DNA from 3 places in the Rhodopseudomonas parapalustris genome. Region 1 is predicted to be linked to each of the others. Evidence: predicted binding sites of a transcription regulator. Region 1 holds the regulator's gene; each other region holds the start of a gene.
The links. Region 1 encodes PhoB, which activates phosphate uptake and scavenging genes when phosphate is short. Its sites were predicted from a motif close to TGTCATNNANCTGTCAT; they were not measured.
Positions count from the first base shown of each region.

Region 2: a site for PhoB is predicted at 2,469-2,485, ahead of phnC (phosphonate ABC transporter ATP-binding protein). Genes of this name have one in related genera too.
Region 3: a site for PhoB is predicted at 2,100-2,116, ahead of ugpB (sn-glycerol-3-phosphate ABC transporter substrate-binding protein UgpB). Genes of this name have one in related genera too.

Region 1 is NZ_JAMKBZ010000010.1:132,648-137,368, reverse strand. Features, by position in the region: gene argF (ornithine carbamoyltransferase) at 1-14, opposite strand, end outside; gene M9H71_RS11495 (acetylornithine transaminase) at 14-1,225, opposite strand; gene M9H71_RS11490 (GcrA family cell cycle regulator) at 1,703-2,212, shown strand; gene phoB (phosphate regulon transcriptional regulator PhoB) at 2,557-3,270, opposite strand; gene phoU (phosphate signaling complex protein PhoU) at 3,344-4,060, opposite strand; gene pstB (phosphate ABC transporter ATP-binding protein PstB) at 4,084-4,721, opposite strand, start outside.
Region 2 is NZ_JAMKBZ010000002.1:216,566-221,286, forward strand. Features, by position in the region: gene phnE (phosphonate ABC transporter, permease protein PhnE) at 1-469, opposite strand, end outside; gene phnD (phosphonate ABC transporter substrate-binding protein) at 538-1,446, opposite strand; gene phnC (phosphonate ABC transporter ATP-binding protein) at 1,555-2,367, opposite strand; gene M9H71_RS03110 (transferase hexapeptide repeat family protein) at 2,547-3,224, shown strand; gene M9H71_RS03115 (alpha-D-ribose 1-methylphosphonate 5-triphosphate diphosphatase) at 3,221-4,414, shown strand; gene M9H71_RS03120 (DUF1045 domain-containing protein) at 4,437-4,721, shown strand, end outside.
Region 3 is NZ_JAMKBZ010000009.1:170,043-174,763, reverse strand. Features, by position in the region: gene ugpA (sn-glycerol-3-phosphate ABC transporter permease UgpA) at 1-231, opposite strand, end outside; gene M9H71_RS10850 (endonuclease domain-containing protein) at 235-675, opposite strand; gene ugpB (sn-glycerol-3-phosphate ABC transporter substrate-binding protein UgpB) at 715-2,043, opposite strand; gene M9H71_RS10840 (CaiB/BaiF CoA transferase family protein) at 2,240-3,445, opposite strand; tRNA gene M9H71_RS10835 (tRNA-Ala) at 3,645-3,720, opposite strand; gene M9H71_RS10830 (TIGR02300 family protein) at 3,789-4,193, opposite strand; gene aroA (3-phosphoshikimate 1-carboxyvinyltransferase) at 4,336-4,721, shown strand, end outside.

The DNA.
Region 1 (4,721 bases):
ATGTTGTTGCTCATCACACCGCCTCCTTCTGCGCCGCCTGTCCGGCAAGCGTGACGCAGGCGCGCTCCAAACGGCCGATCGCCTCGTCGAGCTCGGCTTCGCTGACGATCAGCGGCGGCAGCAGGCGCACGACGTTGTCGCCGGCACCGACGGTGAGCAGCTTCTCGGCCCGCAGCGCCGCGATCAGTTCCGGCGACGGCACCACCGCCTTCAGGCCGAGCAGCAATCCTTCGCCGCGGATCTCGCTGACGACCCGAGGATGCCGATCGACGACGCCGGCGAGCTTCTGCTTCAGCAGCAGCGACATCTTCTTAACGTGGTCGAAGAATCCCGGCTGCAGCATCACATCGAGCACCGCATTGGCGACCGCGACCGCCAGCGGATTGCCGCCGAAGGTCGAGCCGTGCGCACCCGGCGCCATGCCCTTCGCGGCTTCGGCGGTCGACAGACACGCGCCGATCGGAAAGCCGCCGCCGAGTGCCTTGGCCAGCGCCATGATGTCAGGCGCGACGCCGAGCCGCTTATAGGCGAACAGCTCGCCGGTGCGGCCCATGCCGGTCTGCACTTCGTCGAAAACCAGCAGCAGGCCGTGCGCGTCGCACAGCTCGCGCAAGGCCCGGAAGAACGCCAGCTCAGGCGAACGCACGCCGCCCTCGCCCTGCAGCGGCTCGATCAGGATCGCCGCGGTCTCCGGACCGATCGCCGCCTTCACCGCGTCGATGTCGCCGAGCGGAAGCTGGTCGAAACCTTCGAGCGGCTTGCCGTAGCCTTCCAGGTACTTTGCCGAGCCGGTGGCGGCGAGCGTGCCGAGCGTGCGGCCGTGGAACGCGCCTTCGAAAGTAATCACCCGGGTGCGCTCGGGCGCGCCCTTCGAGAAGTGATAGTGCCGCGCCATCTTCAACGCGCACTCGACCGCTTCGGCGCCCGAATTGCAGAAGAACACCATGTCGGCGAAGCTCTGCTCGCACAGCCGCTCCGCCAGCCGTTCGCCCTCAGGGCTCTTGAACAGGTTGGAGACGTGCCACAGTTTGGTCGCCTGCTGCTGCAAGGCTTCGACCAGATGCGGATGGCAATGGCCGAGCGCGTTGACGGCGACGCCACTGGTGAAATCCAGATAGCGCTCACCGTCGGTCCCGTGCAGCCATACGCCCTCGCCGCGCTCGAACGCGACATCCGCTCTGGCGAAAACCGGGAGGAGATGGGACGTTGCAACGCTCTGAGACATAGCCGATCCGATCGGAAAAAAGCGGGCCGCCGGCCGGACGCGTCACGCGCATGACACGAACGCAGTCAGGGACAACGTACCCCGGAAACGAAACGTGCCGCCTTTCCAGGCGGCACGTGGCATTATTTTAGAAGCGTCGAACTCACTGTCAACACGGAGCTTCGACGAAGTGCTGCCAGAAAAGCACTACTTCTGCAGTTTGTTGTGGCTTCGCGGACTCACTCACAGGAGAAGGTGTGGACGCACCGGGTCGGACTCTTGCGCCCGAGTCACGGCATATTGTAGCCTTTTGCCTGTCGGGTACGACATCTCGTGCGCGGTTTGTAATCCATTTCGAGTTCTCGGATGAGGCGTAACGCCGGGGCGGCAAGGGTCGTCCGGCGAGCGCTAAGGGATTCTGACAGCAGAGATTTTGACGACCTCACAGCCGCGGTTCCGCGCCGCCCTTCGGCGCCCGCGGCAGGAAGGGATAGAACTATGACGGCATTGACCTGGACCGACGAGCGCGTCGAGCAGTTGAAGAAATTGTGGGAGGGCGGGCTGTCGGCGAGTCAAATTGCCGCTGAGCTGGGTAACGTCACCCGCAACGCCGTGATCGGCAAGGTCCACCGCCTCGGCCTGTCGGGCCGGGCCAAGAGCCCGACCTCGGCAGCTCCGCGGCCGCGCAAGGCGCGTCCGGTGCAGCAGATGATGAGGGTGAACCGTCCGGTGGCCCGTGGCAACACCGCCTTGGCACACGCCTTCGAAGTCGAAGCGGAGCCGGATCCGGTCACGTTCGACAACGTGGTGCCGATGAACCAGCGGCTGTCGCTGCTCGAACTCAACGAAGCCACCTGCCACTGGCCGGTCGGCGATCCGTCGAGCCCGGAATTCTTCTTCTGCGGCGGCAAGTCTCTGCCGGGCCTGCCGTACTGCGCGCATCACTCGCGCATCGCCTATCAGCCGGTCGGCGACCGCCGCCGCGCTGCGCCGAAGACCACCCGCTAGACTGACGCCGCCAGCCCAAGGCCGCGGCAAACCGCGCTCGCGCAGCGCAGGGCTGCGCGGCCCTGCCAAACTGTCATCGCCCGCAAAAGCGGGCGGCCCAGTATGCCAGAGCGTCCGTTACTTCCCGCCCACTTACTGTAATCCTGAATCCTCCGCTTGCGCGGAGGATGACGCTGCTATGTTGGGCTAAGGCCGCGGCCGAACGATTGCAAAAGCGGTAGGGTCGGCAAAGTCGCGCCGTGCCCACGGATTACAACATCACGCTCGCGGTCATCGTGATTTGAAAAGAGCCTTTTGGTGGGCACGCTTCGCTTGGCCCACCAACATCGCAAACCTGCTAACAACTACGATGGGCTGCCTTCCACCTTGGCGAAGCGGTCGTCGAGAGCGTAGCCGGCGCCGCGGACGGTGCGGATCGGATCCTGCTCGCGGCCGATATTGAGCAGCTTGCGCAGGCGCCCGATGTGGACGTCGACCGTGCGCTCGTCGATGTAGATGTCACGGCCCCAGACGCCGTCGAGCAGCTGCTCGCGGCTGAACACCCGGCCCGGATGCTCCAAGAAGAACTCGAGCAGGCGATATTCGGTCGGGCCGAGATCTATCGGCCGGCCTGAACGCGCCACCCGACGCTTGTCGCGGTCGAGTTCGAGGTCGCCGTAAGCCAGCACGGTAGCAAGCCGCTCGGGCGCTGCGCGGCGCAGCAGGCCCTTCACCCGTGCCAGCAGTTCCGGCACCGAGAACGGCTTGACGATGTAATCGTCGGCGCCGGTCGCGAGACCGCGGACCCGCTCACTCTCCTCGCCACGCGCCGTCAGCATGATGATCGGCAGTTGCTTGGTTTCCGGCCGTGCCCGCAGCCGGCGGCACAGTTCGATGCCGGACAGGCCCGGCAGCATCCAGTCCAGGACTACCAGGTCGGGAATCCGTTCCTTCATCCGGGTGTCGGCGTCGTCACCGCGCGCCACCGTTTCGACCTCGTAACCTTCAGATTCCAGATTGTATCGCAGCAGCGTCGTCAGCGCTTCCTCGTCTTCGACTACCAGAATGCGCGCAGCCATCGTCGTCCTCGTCTCAGTGTCGTCTCGATACGCCCCTGGCGGCCGGCCCGGCGGGCCGGCGGCCAGATCTGCGTCAGTTACCGGGGGTCGCGTTCGCGAAGGTGGTCATATCGCCCTTCGGACGCTTGTCCATGATCTGCTGACCCTCGATCATGTAGAACACCGTCTCGGCGATGTTGGTCGCATGATCTCCGATCCGCTCGATGTTCTTGGCGCAGAACATCAGGTGGATGCAGAACGAGATGTTCCGCGGGTCTTCCATCATGTAGGTGAGCAGTTCCCGGAACAGCGACGTGCAGATCGCGTCGACTTCCTCGTCGCCGTTCCACACCACCATCGCGGCCGGCAAGTCGTGCGCCGTGTAGGCATCCAGCACCGCCTTGACCTGCGACTGCACCAGATCGGTCATGTGCTCGAGGCCGCGGATCAGCTTCAGCGGATGGAAGTCGCTGTCGATCGCGTTGACACGCTTGGCGATGTTCTTCGACAGATCGCCGATCCGCTCCAGATCGGTGGCGACCCGCATCGCGCCGACGATGTCGCGCAGGTCGACCGCCATCGGCTGACGTCGGGCGATGGTGAGCACCGCGCGCTCTTCGATATTGCGCTGCATCTGATCAATCTCGGCATCGGCCGCGACCACGCGCGAGGCCAGCGCGACATCGCGCCGGATCAGCGCGTCGACGGAGTCGACGATCTGGCGCTCGGCCAGGCCGCCCATCTCCGCGACCTGCCGGGTGAGTTCCTGCAGATCGCCGTCGAACGCCTTGGTGGTGTGTTCGAATCCCATATCCGTGCTCCTCGCCCGCGGCGTCAGCCGAACCGGCCGGTGATGTAGTCCTGGGTGCGCCGATCGCTCGGCGAGGTGAAGATCTTGTTGGTCGGGCCGAACTCGATCAGCTCGCCCAGATACATGAAGGCGGTCGATTCAGACACGCGCGCCGCCTGCTGCATGTTGTGGGTGACGATCGCGATGGTGTACTGCTCCTTCAGCTCGTCGATCAGCTCTTCGATCTTGGCGGTGGAGATCGGATCGAGCGCCGAGCACGGCTCGTCGAACAGGATCACTTCCGGCCGCACCGCGATGGTACGCGCGATACACAGCCGCTGCTGCTGACCGCCGGACAGGCTGAGACCGGAGGCGTTGAGCTTGTCCTTGACCTCGTTCCACAGCGCGGCGCCGCGCAGCGCCTTTTCGACCCGCCCGTCCATTTCCGATTTGGAGATCTTCTCGTACAGGCGGACGCCGAACGCGATGTTCTCGTAGATCGTCATCGGGAACGGCGTCGGCTTCTGGAACACCATGCCGACCCGGGCGCGGAGCAGGTTGAGGTCGAGCTTGGGGTCGAGAATGTTGGTGGTGTCGAGCAGCACCTGCCCCTCGGCGCGCTGTCCCGGATACAGGTCGTACATCCGGTTGAAGATGCGCAGCAGAGTCGACTTGCCGCAGC
Region 2 (4,721 bases), on a different contig from region 1:
GCACGAACACCAGCGCGAACACGATGTCCGGAACGGTGCGGCAGAACTCCAGGAAGCGGCGGGTGATGAACACGATCGCACGCGAGCGCACCAGATTGGCCGAGGCCAGAAAGCACAGCGCGAAGCCGGCCAGCGCGCCGAGCAGCGTGCCCACATAGGCGATCAGGATGGTGTCGAGCAGCAGGCCGGTCCAGCGCTTGATGCCCCAGAACCATTCGTTCAGGTCGGTCCACAGCGTCGCCAAGGCGAGCTTCGGCGCGATCGAGATGAAGTAGGACGGGAATCGCCAGAAATTCTCGGCCAGCTTGACCAGATCGACTTCGCCCATCCAGGCCGCCGCGGCGATCGCGGCGATCAGGATCGCACCGCCGAGCGCCAGTCGCCGCCGCTTCTCGGCCACCGCCGCATCGTAATGATCGGCGAGCGCACGAAGCTGGGGTTCGGGAAGTTCGGTGACGGCTGCCTGCATGCGGGTGTCCGACATGACGACGTGGGCGACCGGTCGGCCGCCCACGTCCAATAAGGTGCGGGGATCCGTTACGACTTGTGCTTGCGCAGGGTGTCGACGAACTTGATCAGCTCGACCACCGGCTCGTAGTCCTTGTGGCTGGTCGCCGCATAGGGCTTGGCCTTGCCTTCATAGATCTTGTTGAAGGTTTCCGGATCGTTGGTGGCCAGATCGAGCACCGCCTTGCGGATCGCCGCCTTGAGGTCTTCCGGCAGGTCCGACAGATAGGCCATCGGCGAGTTCACGATCAGGTCCGACTTCAGGATGATGCGGAAGTCCGCAGCCTTGACCATGCCCTTGCGGTCCATCCGCAGCAGGTTGGATTCGTCCTCGGTGTTCCACCAATTGAACGCCGCATCGCAGGTGCCCTGGGCGACGCCGATCACTGCGTTCTCGTGGCTGCCGGCGTAGATCACCTTGGCGAAGAACTTGTCGGGATCGATCGACATCTTGTTCATCATGAAGCGCGGCACGTTGTTGCCGGAGGTCGAATTCGGGTCGACCAGGCAGAGGTTCTTGCCCTTGAGATCTTCGATCTTCTGGTAGGGCGAGTCCTTCTTCACATACAGCACCGAGTGATAGCCCTTTGAGCCGTCACCGTTGACCTCGATGGCGAACGGCTCGACCTTGGCACCGACCAGATAGGCGCGGGCGTAGGACGCCGGGCCATACATGCCGATGTGGATGTTGCCGGCGCGCTGGCCCTCGATCACCGCGGCATAGTCGTTGGCGATGCGCAGCTTCACCGGCACGCCGAGCTGCTTGGTGAGGTAGTCGGTCAGCGGAGTCCAACGGGTGGTGGTGCCCGAGGCGTTCTCGTCCGGGATCTTGCCGAACACCAGCTCGGGATATTTCGCCTTCCAGTCCTGCGCCGGCGCGGCGTGCGCGGTGAACGCCAGCGCGGCAGCGGCGGCGACGAGAGTACGGAGCTTGATCATGAGGTTTCCTGTCTCTTCAGTCGGTGAACGGTCGAAACACGGCGACCGCACGCGGACGCGCCGCGGGCGGTGCCGGATAGGGAAGACGGCGAACGATCGCCGCCGGGATCAGGCCACGGCGACGCCGACCAATGCGGGGGCGGGAAGGCCGTGCGGAACGTGCGGCGCGGCGCCGAGCACTTCGTCGGCTTCGAGGTCGTAAAGCTCGCGCGCGATCTGGTCGGTGAGCGCGGCCGGCGCGCCGTCGAACACCACGCGGCCCGAGGCCATGCCGATCAGCCGGTCGCAATAGCTACGGGCGAGATCGAGCGAGTGCAGATTGCACAGCACGGTGATGCCGAAGTGCTTGTTGATGCGCAGCAGCGCATCCATCACGATCTTGGTGTTGCGCGGGTCGAGCGAGGCGATCGGCTCGTCGGCGAGCACGATGTCCGGCTGCTGCACCAGCGCGCGGGCGATCGCGACGCGCTGCTGCTGACCGCCGGAGAGCTGGTCGGCGCGTTGCGCCGCGTAGGACGCCATATCGAACTGATCGAGCGCCGAGATCGCAAGCGCGCGATCCTGCTCCGGCCACATTTGCACCAGCGAGCGCCACGACGGCACTTCGGACAGCCGGCCCATCAGCACATTGGTCAGCACGTCGAGGCGGCCGATCAGGTTGAATTGCTGAAAGATCATCGCCGAGCGTGCGCGCCATTGTCGCAGCTCGCGGCCCTGCAGCGCGGTCACATCGACGCCTTCGAACAGGATGCGTCCCTCGGACGGCTCCGCCAGCCGGTTCAGCATGCGTAGCAGGGTCGACTTGCCCGCGCCGGATCGGCCGATCACCCCGACGAAGCTGCCACGCTCCACCGAAAACGATGCGCCATCTACGGCGGCTTTGCTGCCGAAACGGCAGGTCAGACCCTCAACTACCAGCATGCGCTGCTCCCGAAACAGGTTCGGGAGGAATCGCTAACGCTGTTGTTTTGCAGCCGTGTGACAGTCGATGTAGTTCGGCCGACATATCAAGGTCTTCGCTGCGTCATCGATGCGTCACGACGGCGTCACGGGCGGCGTCGATGACAGGCTCACCCCCAATCATCGCGCACGAGAATCCCATGGCTGCGAAACTGCTGACGGTCGCGCCGACCGTCGATCCGACCGCCAAGCTGCACGACGTCACCCTCGGCGCCTATTGCGAAGTCGGCGCCCGCACCATCCTGAACGAAGTGGCGATGGGCGATTACTCTTACGTCGTCAACGACTCGCAGATCACCTACACCAGCATCGGCAAGTTCTGCTCGATCGCGGCGATGACCCGGATCAACCCCGGCAATCACCCGATGCAGCGCGCCACCCAGGCGCACTTCACCTACCGCGCCAGTACTTATTTCGAGGGCGAGAGCGACGACGCCGAGTTCTTCGCCTGGCGCCGCTCGCATCATGTCGAGATCGGCCACGATGTCTGGATCGGTCACGGCGCCATCGTGCTGCCGGGCCGTAACATCGGTACCGGCGCGGTGGTTGCGGCCGGCGCGATCGTCACCCGGGACGTGCCGGCCTACACGATCGTGGCCGGCAATCCGGCGCGGCCGATCCGCCGACGTTTCTCCGAGCAACAGGCGGAGCGTCTAGTCGCGCTGGCGTGGTGGAATTGGGGCCACGAAGCGTTGCGCACCGCGCTGCCCGACTTCCGGAAATTGTCAGTGGACGAATTCCTCGACCGATATGAAGGTGCGGCCGAAGTGCAGCCGCCGGACCGCGAGCCGGCGACAGAACAGCAGGTGATGGGATGAGCGAGATCGCGATCGAAGGTGGCCGGACGCTGCTTAGCGACGAGATTGCCGAGGCATCGTTGCAGCTCGCCGGCGGCGCCATCGCGGCGGTCGGCTCCACGAGCGGCAATGCGGCGATCCGGATCGATGCCCGCGGCCTGCTGGTGCTGCCCGGAATCGTCGATCTGCACGGCGATGCCTTCGAGCGGCAGATGATGCCGCGGCCGGGCGTCGACTTTCCGATCGACGTGGCGCTGATCGACAGCGACCGCCAGGCGATCGCCAACGGCCTGACCACGGTCTTTCACGCCGTCACCTGGTCGTGGGAGCCCGGCCTGCGCAGCGCCGACAACGCCCGCCGGATGCTGGATGCGATCGATCTGACCAAGCCGCGGCTTTCCGCCGACACCCGCATTCATCTGCGCCACGAGACCTTCAATCTCGAGGCGGTCGACGAGATCGCCCAGTGTATCGGTGATCGCCGCGTCGATCTGTTCGCCTTCAACGATCACATGGACACGACGCTGGCGAACCTCGCCAAGCCGCAGAAGCGCAACCGGGTGGTCGAGCGTACTGGCCTATCCGACGATGAATTCGATCGGCTGGTCGAGCGCGTCGCGGCGCGCGGCGACGAAGTGCCACAGGCGAATCGGCGCCTCGCCGCCATCGCCCGCGAGGTGTCGATGCCGATGCTGTCGCACGACGACGATACCCCGGCGATGCGGCAGGGTTATCGCGAGCTCGGCGTCGGCATTGCCGAGTTCCCCACCACCGAGGAGACCGCGCGCGATGCGGCGCTGCACGGCGATTTCATCGTGTTCGGTTCGCCGAACGTGGTGCGCGGCGGCAGCCACACCGGCTGGACCAAAGCGGCCGATATGATCGCCAAGGGACTGTGCTCGGTACTGGCCTCCGACTACTACTATCCGGCCCCGTTGCTCGCCGCGTTCCGCCTGGTGCATGACGGCATCCTGCCGCTGGAGCAGGCCTGGAAGCTGATCTCGGAAAATCCTGCGCGCGCCGCCGGGCTCGCTGAGCGCGGCACGATCGCGAGCGGGCAGCGCGCTGACGTTGTGCTGGTCGATGATCGGGTCGCGTTGCGGCCGCGGATCGTCGCGGTGATCGCCGGCGGCCGGCTGGTGCATGTCGACGATCCGGAGCGCTTCGTGATCACGCGCAAACTGCCGCACCCGGCTGGCGTTGCCGCCTGATCTGACGCTATCATCATCGGCGATGTCGAATTTTCCACGCTACGCGATTTACTATCTGCCCGCCGCAGGCAGCGCTCTGGCGCAGTTCGGGGCGACGATGCTCGGCTACGATGTCGTCACCGGCGAAGACGTGCCGTTCGCTGCGCCGACCGCGGCGATCGAGGACTGGCGAGACATCACCGCCGAGCCGCGCGGCTACGGCTTTCACGCCACCCTGAAGGCGCCGTTCGGATTGATCGGCAGCCGCAGCGAGAGCGACCTGCTGTGGGCCTGTGCGACCTTTGCCGAAACGCCGCGGGCGATTCCG
Region 3 (4,721 bases), on a different contig from region 1:
GAATACGAAGGTCCGGATGATCGCGGCGAAGTAATCCGGATCGGCCAGCAGTTCCTTGTAATTGTCGAACCAGACGAACACGGTCGACAGGCCGAACGCATCCTGCAGCAGGAACGACTGGATCACGGCCTGCACCGCCGGCCAATAAAAGAACACCAGCACCACCGCGAGCTGCGGCAGCACCAGCAGATAGGGCAGGAATTTGGATTGAAAGACGGCGTGCTTGAGCATCGACTAGCTCCCCTCCCCCCGCTCTTGCGGCGGGGAGGGGTCGGGGGTGGGGGGAGCCGCGCGGACGGCGTCTACGATGGTCTGCATCACACCGTCGATGTTGTTCAGGACATCGTTATTCCAGAACCTGAGCACGCGATAGCCCGCCGCATTGAGATAGTTGGTTCGAACAAGGTCCGACTCGGATCCGGCGTGCTGCCCGCCGTCGAGTTCGATCACGAGGCTCAGCCTATGGCAGGCGAAGTCCGCATAGTAGGGGCCGATCGTGGCTTGCCGGCGGAAATGCGCTTCGGCAAACGCTGGCCGGCGCAGACGTTGCCACAGCTTCCGCTCGGCTTCCGTCGGATTTTGACGAAAGCTCCGCGCTCGTTGGACCGCTCGTCGATCGTGCGTGCCATCAGCGTCGTGCCTGGGCCCCCCACCCCCGACCCCTCCCCGCCGCAAGGGCGGGGGGAGGGGAGGAAGAGAGCGCGTTTGAAGTAGCTACCTCACCGCCGTCTTTTCGAACTGCCGCAGCATGGCGTTGCCGCGCGTCACAGCGGCGTCGAGGGCTTCCTGGGCGGTCTTCTTGCCGGCCAGTGCCTGCTCGATTTCCTCGGCCCAGACGTCGCGGAGCTGCACCATGTTGCCGAGCCGCAGGCCGCGGGAGTTCTCGGTCGGCGGCTTGTTGGTGAGTTCCTTGATCGGCGTTTCGAGGTAAGGCTGATCCTTGTAGAAGCCCTCGGCCTTGGCCTTCTCGTAGGCCGCCTTGGTGATCGGCAGATAGCCCGATGCCTTGTGGATCGCGACCTGGCGATCGGTGTCGGACAGGAACGCCAGGAATTTGGCGACGCCCTTGTACTCGTCGGCCTTCTTTCCGCCCATCACCCACAGCGAAGCGCCGCCGATGATCGAATTCTGCGGCGCGCCCTTGACGTCCGGATAGTAGGGCATCGGCGCGTTGGTCCAATTGAACTTGGCCTGGTTCTTGACGTTGCCGAAGAAGCCCGACGAGGTCAGGAACAGCGGGCATTCACCCGAGGTGAAGCGGCCCTCGCCGGTGTTGGTGCGGCCGGAGTAATCGTAGGTCTTGTCCTTCTGCAGCTCGATCAGCTTTTGCAGATGCTTGACCTGCACCGGCCCGTTGAATTCCAGCTTGGTGTCGAAACCGTCGAGACCATTGGCCTTGCTGGCCAGCGGCACGTTGTGCCAGGCCGAGAGCTGTTCGAGATTGGCCCAGGTGACCCAGGCGGTCGAAAAGCCGCAGGTGGCGTAGCCAGCCGCCTTCAGCTTCTTGGCATCGTCGAACACTTCGGGCCAGGTCTTCGGAATCTCGGCGATGTTCGCCTTCTTCAGCGCGTCGAGATTGACCCACATCACCATCGACGACGAGTTGAACGGGAACGACAGCATCTCGCCCTTCGAGGTCGAGTAGTAGCCGGTGATCGCCGTCAAATACGCCTTCGAATCGAACGGCTCGCCGGTTTCCTGCATCAGCTTGTAGACCGGCTTCACCGCGCCGGTGGCGGCCATCATGGTGGCGGTGCCGACTTCGAACACCTGCAGAATGTGGGGCGCGTTGCCGGCGCGGAACGCGGCGATGCCGGCGTTCATGGTATCGGCGTAGCCACCCTTGTAGGTCGGCACCACCTTGTAGTCGCTCTGCGCGGCATTGAAGTCGTTGGCCAGCTTGACGATGACGTCGTTGTTGCCGCCGGTCATCGCGTGCCACCACTGAATCTCGGTGACCGCATGCGCCGGCGCAGCCAGCGCCAACGTCGCAGCGATTGCCGTCGCGGCAACCGCAGTCAGGCCAAAGGGTCGAAATGCCATGGAAACCTCCCGGTTGGGCACGTCACTGTCGTGGTGGGCGCGCGTAGCAGCACGCAATGACAGGCACATGACCGTATCGAGCGGCCGCCGGGTAGGGAAGCGGCGGCATCGCGGCCGCCGGAAAAGCCTATGATGCGACGCACGAATTGTTGCGTCGCGGTCGTCGGCGCCGGCTTTGCTGCCGGCGCCGGTCCGATCAGCGTTTGCGCTCCGAGCCGCTGACGATGCCGTCAGCGACCATCTTCGAGATATCGTCCGCCGAATACCCGAACTCGCCGAGCACTTCGCTGGCGTGCTGGCTGAACTTCGGCGGCAGGCTGCGCAGGCTTGCCTTGGTGCGCTCGAAGCGGATCGGCGAGGCAACGCCCTTGTACCAATCCTTCTCGATCACATCGCCGCGGTAGGCCGTGTGCGGGCTGGTCAGCGCCTTGTCGATCGACTGCACCGGACCGGCCGGCAGGCCGGCGTTGAGCAGCCGGTCGCACAGCGGCACCGCATCGTGCTGGCTGAACACCGCTTCGAGTTCGGCGCGGAGGGCGGCGCGGTTGGCGATGCGGTCCTTGTTGCGCGCGAAGCGCGGATCGGTGCCGAGCTCCGGCTTGCCGATCTCCTTGCACAGCTTGCGGAAGGTGCCGTCGTTGCCGACGCCGGTGAAGATCTGACCGTCGCGGGCGTTGAAGGTCGAATACGGCACCAGATTCGGATGCTCATTGCCGGTCAGCGACGGCGGTTTGCCGTGCAGGAAGTAGTTCGCGGTATGTGGATGCATGATCGCGAGACCGGTTTCGTACAGCGTGGTCTCCACGAACTGGCCCTTGCCGGAGCGTTCGCGCTCCGCCAGCGCCATCAGGATACCGATCGTCGCATACAGGCCGGTGGTGATGTCGACCAGCGGCACACCGATTCGCACCGGGCCGCTCTCCGGCGAGCCGGTCGCCGCGATCATGCCGGTCATCGCCTGGATGATGGCGTCGTAACCCGGATTGCCGCCGCGCGGACCGTCGGCGCCGAAGCCGGAAATCCGGCAATGCACCAGCCGCGGAAACTTCTCGCGAATCACCTCGTTCGACAGGCCCCATTTGTCGAGCGTGCCGGGTTTGAAATTCTCGATCAGCACATCGGCCTCTTCGAGCATTTTCAAAAGCACGTCCCGGCCTCCGGGGGAGGCGAGATCGAGGCCGATCGAGCGCTTGTTGCGATTCACGCCGAGAAAATACGCGGCGTCCTCGTCGTGGAAGGGAGGGCCCCAGTCGCGCACCTCGTCACCGGCCGGCGGCTCGACTTTGATGACGTTGGCGCCGTGGTCGGCGAGGATCTGGGTGCAATAGGGGCCGCCGAGCACGCGTGTGAGATCGATCACGCGCAATCCGGCGATCGCGCCGGGCATCGATGCAGAGGTCATTAAGGGCTTTCTTATCGAAGCTTTGCAGGGGCGGCGAACTTACCGTCCTCGACACCGTCTTGGCAAATGCCCGGCGGCTTTCAGCTTCGTCGGCGGCGGGCGAGCGGCTTCAGGACTGGCGGAGGATTGGCGTTGAGGGCGCAGGCTCTGCGCCTGGGCGAAACGAAGGCCGCATAAGCCTGAAGGGAGGGAAGGAAGATGGTGGAGCCAGGCGGGATCGAACCGCCGACCTCTTGCATGCCATGCAAGCGCTCTCCCAGCTGAGCTATGGCCCCTTCCCTGGGTGCGCGGCGCAAATCAAATCGGCCGCGCGGCAATCGTTGATCACATATCGGCGACGATCTCAAGTCTCCTCATCGCCAGAAACGTCACCAATGATGTCCGTGACGTCTTCATCCTCTTCTTCTTCATCGGCGATGAAGGTCGAATCGTCGTCATCGTCGTCGATCGACTCGTCGATTTCGATATCGTCCTCGGATTCCGGAACCACGGCCTTGACCTTGCCGGTGTTTTCCTCGGCATCGGCCTCTTCGAGCGACACCAGCTCTTCGGCCTCCACAGCCTCGGGCGCCTCGGTATCCGCCCCAGCGGTGGCGCGCTGGTCGGCACGGGTGCGCGGCACGGCCACCGGCGCAATCGGCACCACCTCGCCAGTATAGGGCGAGATCACAGGATTCTTGTTCAGATCGTAGAACTTTTTGCCCGTCGTCGGGCAAATACGTTTGGTTCCGAGATCGGATTTCGCCACTTGTGCAACCTTGGGATTTCTTGAAAAACGGTGCTTCACTTGGCTAGTTGGCACGCCGCTGTCAATAGCGGTTTATGCCGAAGGCCGCGAGGCGGGCCGTGGCATCGAGCCGAATCACCCGCAGCCGCGAGGGACCACAATCTTGACCGATCCGATCCAGCCGACGCCGCTGCAGGCGCGCAAGAGCAGCGCATTGCGAGGCGCCGCGCGCGTCCCGGGCGACAAATCGATTTCGCATCGGGCGCTGATTCTCGGCGCGCTGGCAGTCGGCGAGACCCGAATCTCCGGCCTGCTCGAGGGCGAGGACGTTCTCAACACCGCCAAGGCAATGCGCGCGCTCGGCGCCAAGGTCGAGCGCACCGGCGATTGCGAATGGCGCGTGCATGGTGTCGGCGTCGCAGGATTCGCCTCCCCGGAGGCTCCGCTCGATTTCGGCAATTCCGGCACCGGCTGCCGGCTGGCGATGGGCGCGGTGGCGGGCTCGCCGATCGTGGCGACGTTCGACGGCGATGCGTCGCTGCGCAGCCG